3 regions of the Streptomyces marincola genome follow, and region 1 is predicted to be linked to each of the others. Evidence: predicted binding sites of a transcription regulator. Region 1 holds the regulator's gene; each other region holds the start of a gene.
The links. The regulator HrcA, encoded in region 1, represses chaperone genes, less so after heat shock. The targets are predictions, from matches to a motif close to TTNGCACTCNGNNNNNCNGAGTGCNAA.

Region 1 (2,264 bases):
ACCACCACGACGACGTCGTGCCCCGAGTGCGCGGGCCCGAGGTCGGCGAGCAGCACCTCGCGCCCGCCGCCGAGGTCGAGCGCCAGCTCGCCGCGCACCTCGCGCCAGGGCCGATCCAGGGCCGCCGCGTCCGCCCTGGCCCGTTCACCCGGCACGCCGTACTCCTCGGCGGAAGCCGCCACATCCGCCCGCCCGGCCGGGTCCGCGAGCAGCGCGCCGAGCCCGGCCGCGCCGTACGCCTCGGCCGCGGGCAGGGCCCCGAGCCCGAGCACGTGGTCGAAGTGCGGGTGGGTGACGACGACCCGGGTGACGGGCGCCCCGAGCAGCGCCGCCGCCTCCCGGGCCAGGGCGGCGCCGTCCGCGGCCGAGGGTCCCGTGTCCACCATGAGCACGCCGTCCGCACCGGCGACGGCGCCCACCGTCTCGTCCCACCCGGGCAGCCGGCGGCGCAGGACGCCGGGGGCCGGCCGTTCCCACGCGTGCTCCGTCTCGTGCTCCTCCGCGTATGCCATGGCGTGACGTTAACCACTCGGACGACCGGGCAGGTCCTGCGGTGTTCGCGGCCGCGGCGGGCAGGAACTGCCCGCCGCGCATTCCCTGGCCGTGCGACCCGGCCGTACACTGGACCAGGGCCTGGCACTCCTCGCGCGTGAGTGCCAGGGCGGCGAACCGCTCACGGACGGCAGGACGGGAGGTGCGACATGCTGAGCGAACGCAGGCTCGAAGTGTTGCGCGCGATCGTTCAGGACTACGTGGGCACCGAGGAGCCGGTGGGCTCCAAGGCGCTGACCGAGCGGCACAACCTGCATGTCTCGCCCGCGACGGTGCGCAACGACATGGCGGCGCTTGAGGAAGAGGGCTACATCGCCCAGCCGCACACCAGCGCGGGCCGGGTGCCCACCGACAAGGGCTACCGGCTGTTCGTCGACAAGCTCGCCGGCGTCAAGCCGCTGTCGCCCGCCGAGCGCCGCGCCATCCAGAACTTCCTGGCCGGGGCCGTCGACCTCGACGACGTCGTCGGCCGCACGGTCCGGCTGCTCGCCCAGCTGACCCGGCAGGTCGCCGTGGTGCAGTACCCCTCGCTCAGCCGTTCCACGGTGCGGCACGTGGAGCTGCTCTCGCTCGCCCCGGCCCGGGTGATGCTGGTGCTGATCACCGACACCGGGCGCGTGGAGCAGCGCGTCATCGACTGCCCGGCGCCGTTCGGCGAGACCTCGCTGGCCGACCTGCGGGCGAGGCTCAACAGCCGGATCGTCGGCGAGCGTTTCCCCGATGTGCCGCAGCTGGTCGCGGACCTGCCCGACTCCTTCGACCAGGAGGAGCGCGGCACGGTCACGACGGTGCTGTCCTCGCTGCTCGAAACCCTGGCCGAGGAGACCGAGGAACGGCTGATGATCGGCGGCACGGCCAACCTGACGCGCTTCGGCCAGGACTTCCCGCTCACCATCCGCCCGGTGCTCGAAGCACTGGAGGAGCAGGTGGTGCTGCTGAGGCTGCTCGGCGAGGCGAAGGACTCGGGCATGACCGTGCGCATCGGTCACGAGAACGCCCATGAGGGGCTGACGTCCACGTCGGTGGTGTCGGTCGGCTACGGTTCAGGAGACGAGGCGGTCGCCAAGCTCGGCGTGGTCGGACCGACCCGCATGGACTACCCCGGAACGATGGGAGCGGTGCGCGCAGTGGCACGTTACGTCGGACAGATCCTCGCGGAGAACTAAGTGGCGGCCGACTACTACGCGATCCTCGGTGTGCAGCGGGACGCCTCGCAGGAGGAGATCAAGAAGGCCTTCCGCCGGCTGGCCCGCGAGCTGCACCCGGACGTGAACCCGGACCCGAAGACCCAGGAGCGGTTCAAGGAGATCAACACCGCCTACGAGGTGCTCTCCGACCCGCAGAAGAAGCAGATGTACGACCTGGGCGGCGACCCCATGGGCGGCGCGTCGGCAGGCGCGGGCGCCGGATTCGGCGCCGGCTTCGGGAACTTCTCGGACATCATGGACGCCTTCTTCGGCACCGCCGCGCAGCGCGGGCCGAAGTCGCGCACCCGGCGCGGCCAGGACGCCATGATCCGTCTGGAGATCGACCTCAACGAGGCGGCGTTCGGCACGACCAAGGAGATCCAGGTCGACACCGCCACCGTCTGCACCACGTGCAGCGGCGAGGGCGCGGCCCCCGGCACCTCGGCGCAGACCTGCGACATGTGCCGCGGGCGCGGCGAGGTGTCCCAGGTCACCCGCTCGTTCCTCGGCCAGGTCATGACGTCG
Region 2 (2,264 bases), 1.2 Mb from region 1:
GCCGCCCCGCGCCCGTTCCGGGCCCGGGGCGGTCGCGTGTGTCCGGAACGCTAAAGTGGCCTGGCCCGGACGGCGGCCCGTCGGGCAAGGGCGCTCCGCATGTGAATTCACGACACTTCACGCGGACATTGTGCGGAAAATTGGTGCACCAATTGTCGGGTTGATGCTTTTGGTCACCGGCGAAAACTTCAACTTTCAAGCGATATGCGGTTTTTGCCCGTTCTGGCGCCCCAAGAATTCTCTGCCGAATGGCCTGTTGCACTGGGCGTCCGTGCAGATACATTCAGCGGCGGTCGACGCGTTCCGGCGTACACCCCCCGACCGCCCGGGGGTGGGGTCTGAGAGGTCTGACCCGGGCCCGCGAAGTGCGGTCTCGTGAAAGGGCCGGCAAAATGGGGAGTTTGGAATGGCTCAGGGCACCGTCAAGTGGTTCAACGCGGAGAAGGGCTACGGCTTCATCGCGGTAGACGGTGGTGCGGACGTGTTCGTCCACTACAGCGCGATTCAGATGGACGGCTACCGCACCCTGGAAGAGGGACAGCGGGTCGAGTTCGAGATCTCGCAGGGACAGAAGGGGCCACAGGCCGACATGGTCCGAGTGGCAGCCTGATTCGCCGACCGTACCGCGGCACCTCACGCCAGGGCCCGCGTTCCCCCAGGGGAACGCGGGCCCTGACGCGTGCGCGCGCCGGTGCCCCGCGCGCGAGGCGGCTCCGCGGCGGGCGGTGGCCCGGCGCGGGCCGGGGCGCTGACCTGCCGCGCTTCCCTGTCTGCTTGCACTCTCCGGGCCAGAGTGCTAATCATGGCGTTAGCACTCTGAAGGCGAGAGTGACAGCAAGGACCGGTTCGGTGAGGTCCAGGGGACGGCGGCGCAAGGAGCCGCCGGCCACGGGGCCGTCCGTCGCGGGCGCCAGCGCGGTCCGGAGCAATCCACCCCAGTCCTGGGAGGACCACTTCACATGGCCAAGATCATCGCGTTCAACGAGGAGGCGCGGCGCGGCCTTGAGCGCGGGATGAACCAGCTCGCCGACGCCGTCAAGGTCACGCTCGGCCCCAAGGGCCGGAACGTCGTGCTGGAGAAGAAGTGGGGCGCCCCCACGATCACCAACGACGGTGTCTCGATCGCCAAGGAGATCGAGCTGGAGGACTCCTACGAGAAGATCGGCGCCGAGCTGGTCAAGGAGGTCGCCAAGAAGACGGACGACGTGGCCGGCGACGGCACGACCACGGCGACCGTCCTCGCCCAGGCGCTGGTCCGCGAGGGGCTGCGCAACGTTGCGGCGGGCGCCAACCCGATGGCCCTCAAGCGGGGCATCGAGGCGGCCGTCGAGAAGGTCTCCGAGGCCCTGCTGAGCCAGGCCAAGGAGGTCGAGACCAAGGAGCAGATCGCCTCCACCGCCTCCATCTCGGCCGGCGACACCCAGATCGGTGAGCTGATCGCCGAGGCCATGGACAAGGTCGGCAAGGAAGGCGTCATCACGGTCGAGGAGTCGCAGACCTTCGGGCTTGAGCTGGAGCTCACCGAGGGCATGCGCTTCGACAAGGGCTACATCTCCGCCTACTTCGCCACCGACATGGAGCGCATGGAGGCGGAGCTTGAGGACCCCTACATCCTCATCGTGAACTCCAAGGTCAGCAACGTGAAGGACCTCCTTCCGCTGCTGGAGAAGGTCATGCAGTCGGGCAAGCCGCTGCTGATCATCGCCGAGGACGTCGAGGGCGAGGCCCTGTCGACCCTCGTCGTGAACAAGATCCGCGGCACCTTCAAGTCCGTCGCCGTCAAGGCCCCGGGCTTCGGCGACCGCCGCAAGGCCATGCTGGGCGACATCGCGATCCTCACCGGCGGCCAGGTCATCTCCGAAGAGGTCGGCCTCAAGCTGGAGAACGCGACCCTCGACCTGCTGGGCCGCGCCCGCAAGGTCGTCATCACCAAGGACGAGACCACCATCGTCGACGGTGCCGGCGACAGCGACCAGGTCCAGGGCCGGGTCAACCAGATCCGCGCCGAGATCGACGCCTCGGACTCGGACTACGACCGCGAGAAGCTCCAGGAGCGTCTGGCGAAGCTGGCCGGCGGCGTGGCCGTCATCAAGGCCGGCGCCGCCACCGAGGTGGAGCTGAAGGAGCGCAAGCACCGCATCGAGGACGCGGTGCGCAACGCCAAGGCCGCCGTCGAGGAGGGCATCGTCGCCGGTGGTGGCGTGGCCCTGCTCCAGGCCGGCTCGGCGCTGGAGAAGCTGGAGCTGGAGGGCGACGAGGCCACC
Region 3 (2,264 bases), 2.6 Mb from region 1:
CCCACCCAGGTGGAACAGAACTACGCCGTCGGCCAGTGGGTCGCGGGGCACGGCTCCGCGCACGGCCTGGACACGTCGCGGATCGCCGTGACAGGTGAGTCGGTCGGCGGCTGCATGGCCACGGTCTTCGCGCTGATGAACAAGGAGCGCGGCGGACTCGACCTCAAGGCGCAGGTCCTGCTCTACCCGGTGGCGGACGCCGACTTCGAGACGGCCTCGTACCAGCAGTTCGCCGACGGCTACTACCTGACCCGCGACGGCATGATCTGGTTCTGGGACCACTACGCCCCCGACCGGGAACGCCGCTCGGAACCGTACGCCTCGCCACTCCGCGCGAGCATCGACCAGCTCAAGGGGCTGCCCAGGACGCTCGTCATCACCGACGAGGCCGATGTGCTGCGCGACGAGGGGGAGGCCTACGCGGCCAAGCTGCGCGAGGCGGGAGTGGACGTCACGGCCGTCCGGGTGGCGGGGATGGTCCACGACTTCCTGCTTCTGGACAGCCTGCGGGACACCCGCGCGGCGAACGTCGCCCGGCACCTGGCCATCGACGCGCTGCGCTCCGCACTGCACGAGAGCTGAGCCCCCGCCCCCGGCTTCCCGCGCCCGCCGCCGGCCCTGGCCCGCGCCCCCGCCCCTGATCACCCGCCGTCTGCCTCGTCCGCGGCTCCGTGCGGAGGCGGGGGCTCCGGCGCGTCCGTCCCCGGACGCGCCGGGGGGCGCGCCGGGGCGCAGGGGGGGCGCAACGGGTCAACCGCCCCCGGTCAACGGGCGTTTCGGGTGCTCACGCGCCGTTCGCGACGGGTGTCCGCCGCGGGTGGCTGGCACTCTAGTTGACTGAGTGCTAACCGCCGCATAGTCTCGACGCTGGCACTCTCCCTACGGGAGTGCCAGATCGCGCGACAGGCGGACCCGGCACCCGCGACGACGGGTTCACCACGTCGCCATCCAGCCATAGAAAACCCCGTGAGATCTCCGAAGGGGGAGGTCGGATCGTGACGACCGCCAGCTCCAAGGTTGCCATCAAGCCGCTTGAGGACCGCATCGTGGTCCAGCCGCTCGACGCCGAGCAGACCACGGCCTCGGGCCTGGTCATTCCCGACACGGCCAAGGAGAAGCCCCAGGAGGGCACCGTCCTCGCCGTCGGTCCCGGCCGCTTCGAGGACGGCAACCGCCTGCCGCTCGACGTGAAGGTCGGCGACATCGTGCTGTACAGCAAGTACGGCGGCACCGAGGTGAAGTACAACAACGAGGAGTACCTCGTCCTCTCCGCTCGTGACGTGCTGGCGATCATCGAAAAGTGATCGCACCGCGCCCTGGTCCCCCCGGCCGACACAGCCGCGGGCGCCCGGGGCGCGGTCTCGTTTCTCCGAAGAACGCAAGGGACATCCACACCCATGGCGAAGATCCTGAAGTTTGACGAGGACGCCAGGCGCGCCCTCGAACGCGGCGTCAACCAGCTCGCCGACGCGGTCAAGGTGACCATCGGTCCCCGCGGCCGGAACGTCGTCATCGACAAGAAGTTCGGCGCGCCGACCATCACCAACGACGGCGTCACCATCGCGCGCGAGGTCGAGTCCGAGGACCCGTACGAGAACCTGGGCGCGCAGCTGGTGAAGGAGGTGGCGACCAAGACCAACGACATCGCGGGTGACGGCACCACCACCGCCACCGTTCTGGCGCAGGCGCTCGTCCGCGAGGGTCTGCGCAACGTGGCCGCCGGCGCCTCCCCCTCCGGGCTCAAGCGCGGCATCGACGCGGCCGTCGAGGCCGTCGCCGAGGACCTGCGCGCCAGCGCCCGGCCGATCGACTCCAAGGAGGACATCGCGGCCGTCGCCGCGCTGTCCGCCCAGGACAAGCAGGTCGGCGAGCTGATCGCCGAGGCCATGGACAAGGTGGGCAAGGACGGTGTGATCACCGTCGAGGAGTCCCAGACCTTCGGGCTCGACCTGGACTTCACCGAGGGCATGGCCTTCGACAAGGGCTACCTGTCGCACTACATGGTCACCGACCAGGAGCGCATGGAGGCCGTCCTCGACGACCCCTACATCCTGATCCACCAGGGCAAGATCTCCTCCATCCAGGACCTGCTGCCGCTGCTGGAGAAGATCATGCAGTCCGGCGGCTCGCGCCCGCTGCTGATCGTCGCCGAGGACGTGGAGGGCGAGGCGCTGTCCACCCTCGTCGTCAACAAGATCCGCGGCACGTTCAACTCCGTCGCGGTCAAGGCCCCCGGCTTCGGTGACCGCCGCAAGGCGATGCTC

Region 2: the regulator HrcA is predicted to act here: its motif matches at 774-800, upstream of groL (chaperonin GroEL).
Region 3: the regulator HrcA is predicted to act here: its motif matches at 822-848, upstream of groES (co-chaperone GroES).

What each region holds. Positions count from the first base shown of each region.
Region 1 is NZ_CP084541.1:1,795,151-1,797,414, reverse strand. It holds gene LC193_RS07690 (MBL fold metallo-hydrolase) at 1-512, opposite strand, end outside; gene hrcA (heat-inducible transcriptional repressor HrcA) at 702-1,718, shown strand; gene dnaJ (molecular chaperone DnaJ) at 1,719-2,264, shown strand, end outside.
Region 2 is NZ_CP084541.1:2,979,023-2,981,286, reverse strand. It holds gene LC193_RS12680 (cold-shock protein) at 407-610, shown strand; gene groL (chaperonin GroEL) at 960-2,264, shown strand, end outside.
Region 3 is NZ_CP084541.1:4,364,055-4,366,318, forward strand. It holds gene LC193_RS19255 (alpha/beta hydrolase) at 1-582, shown strand, start outside; gene groES (co-chaperone GroES) at 996-1,304, shown strand; gene groL (chaperonin GroEL) at 1,398-2,264, shown strand, end outside.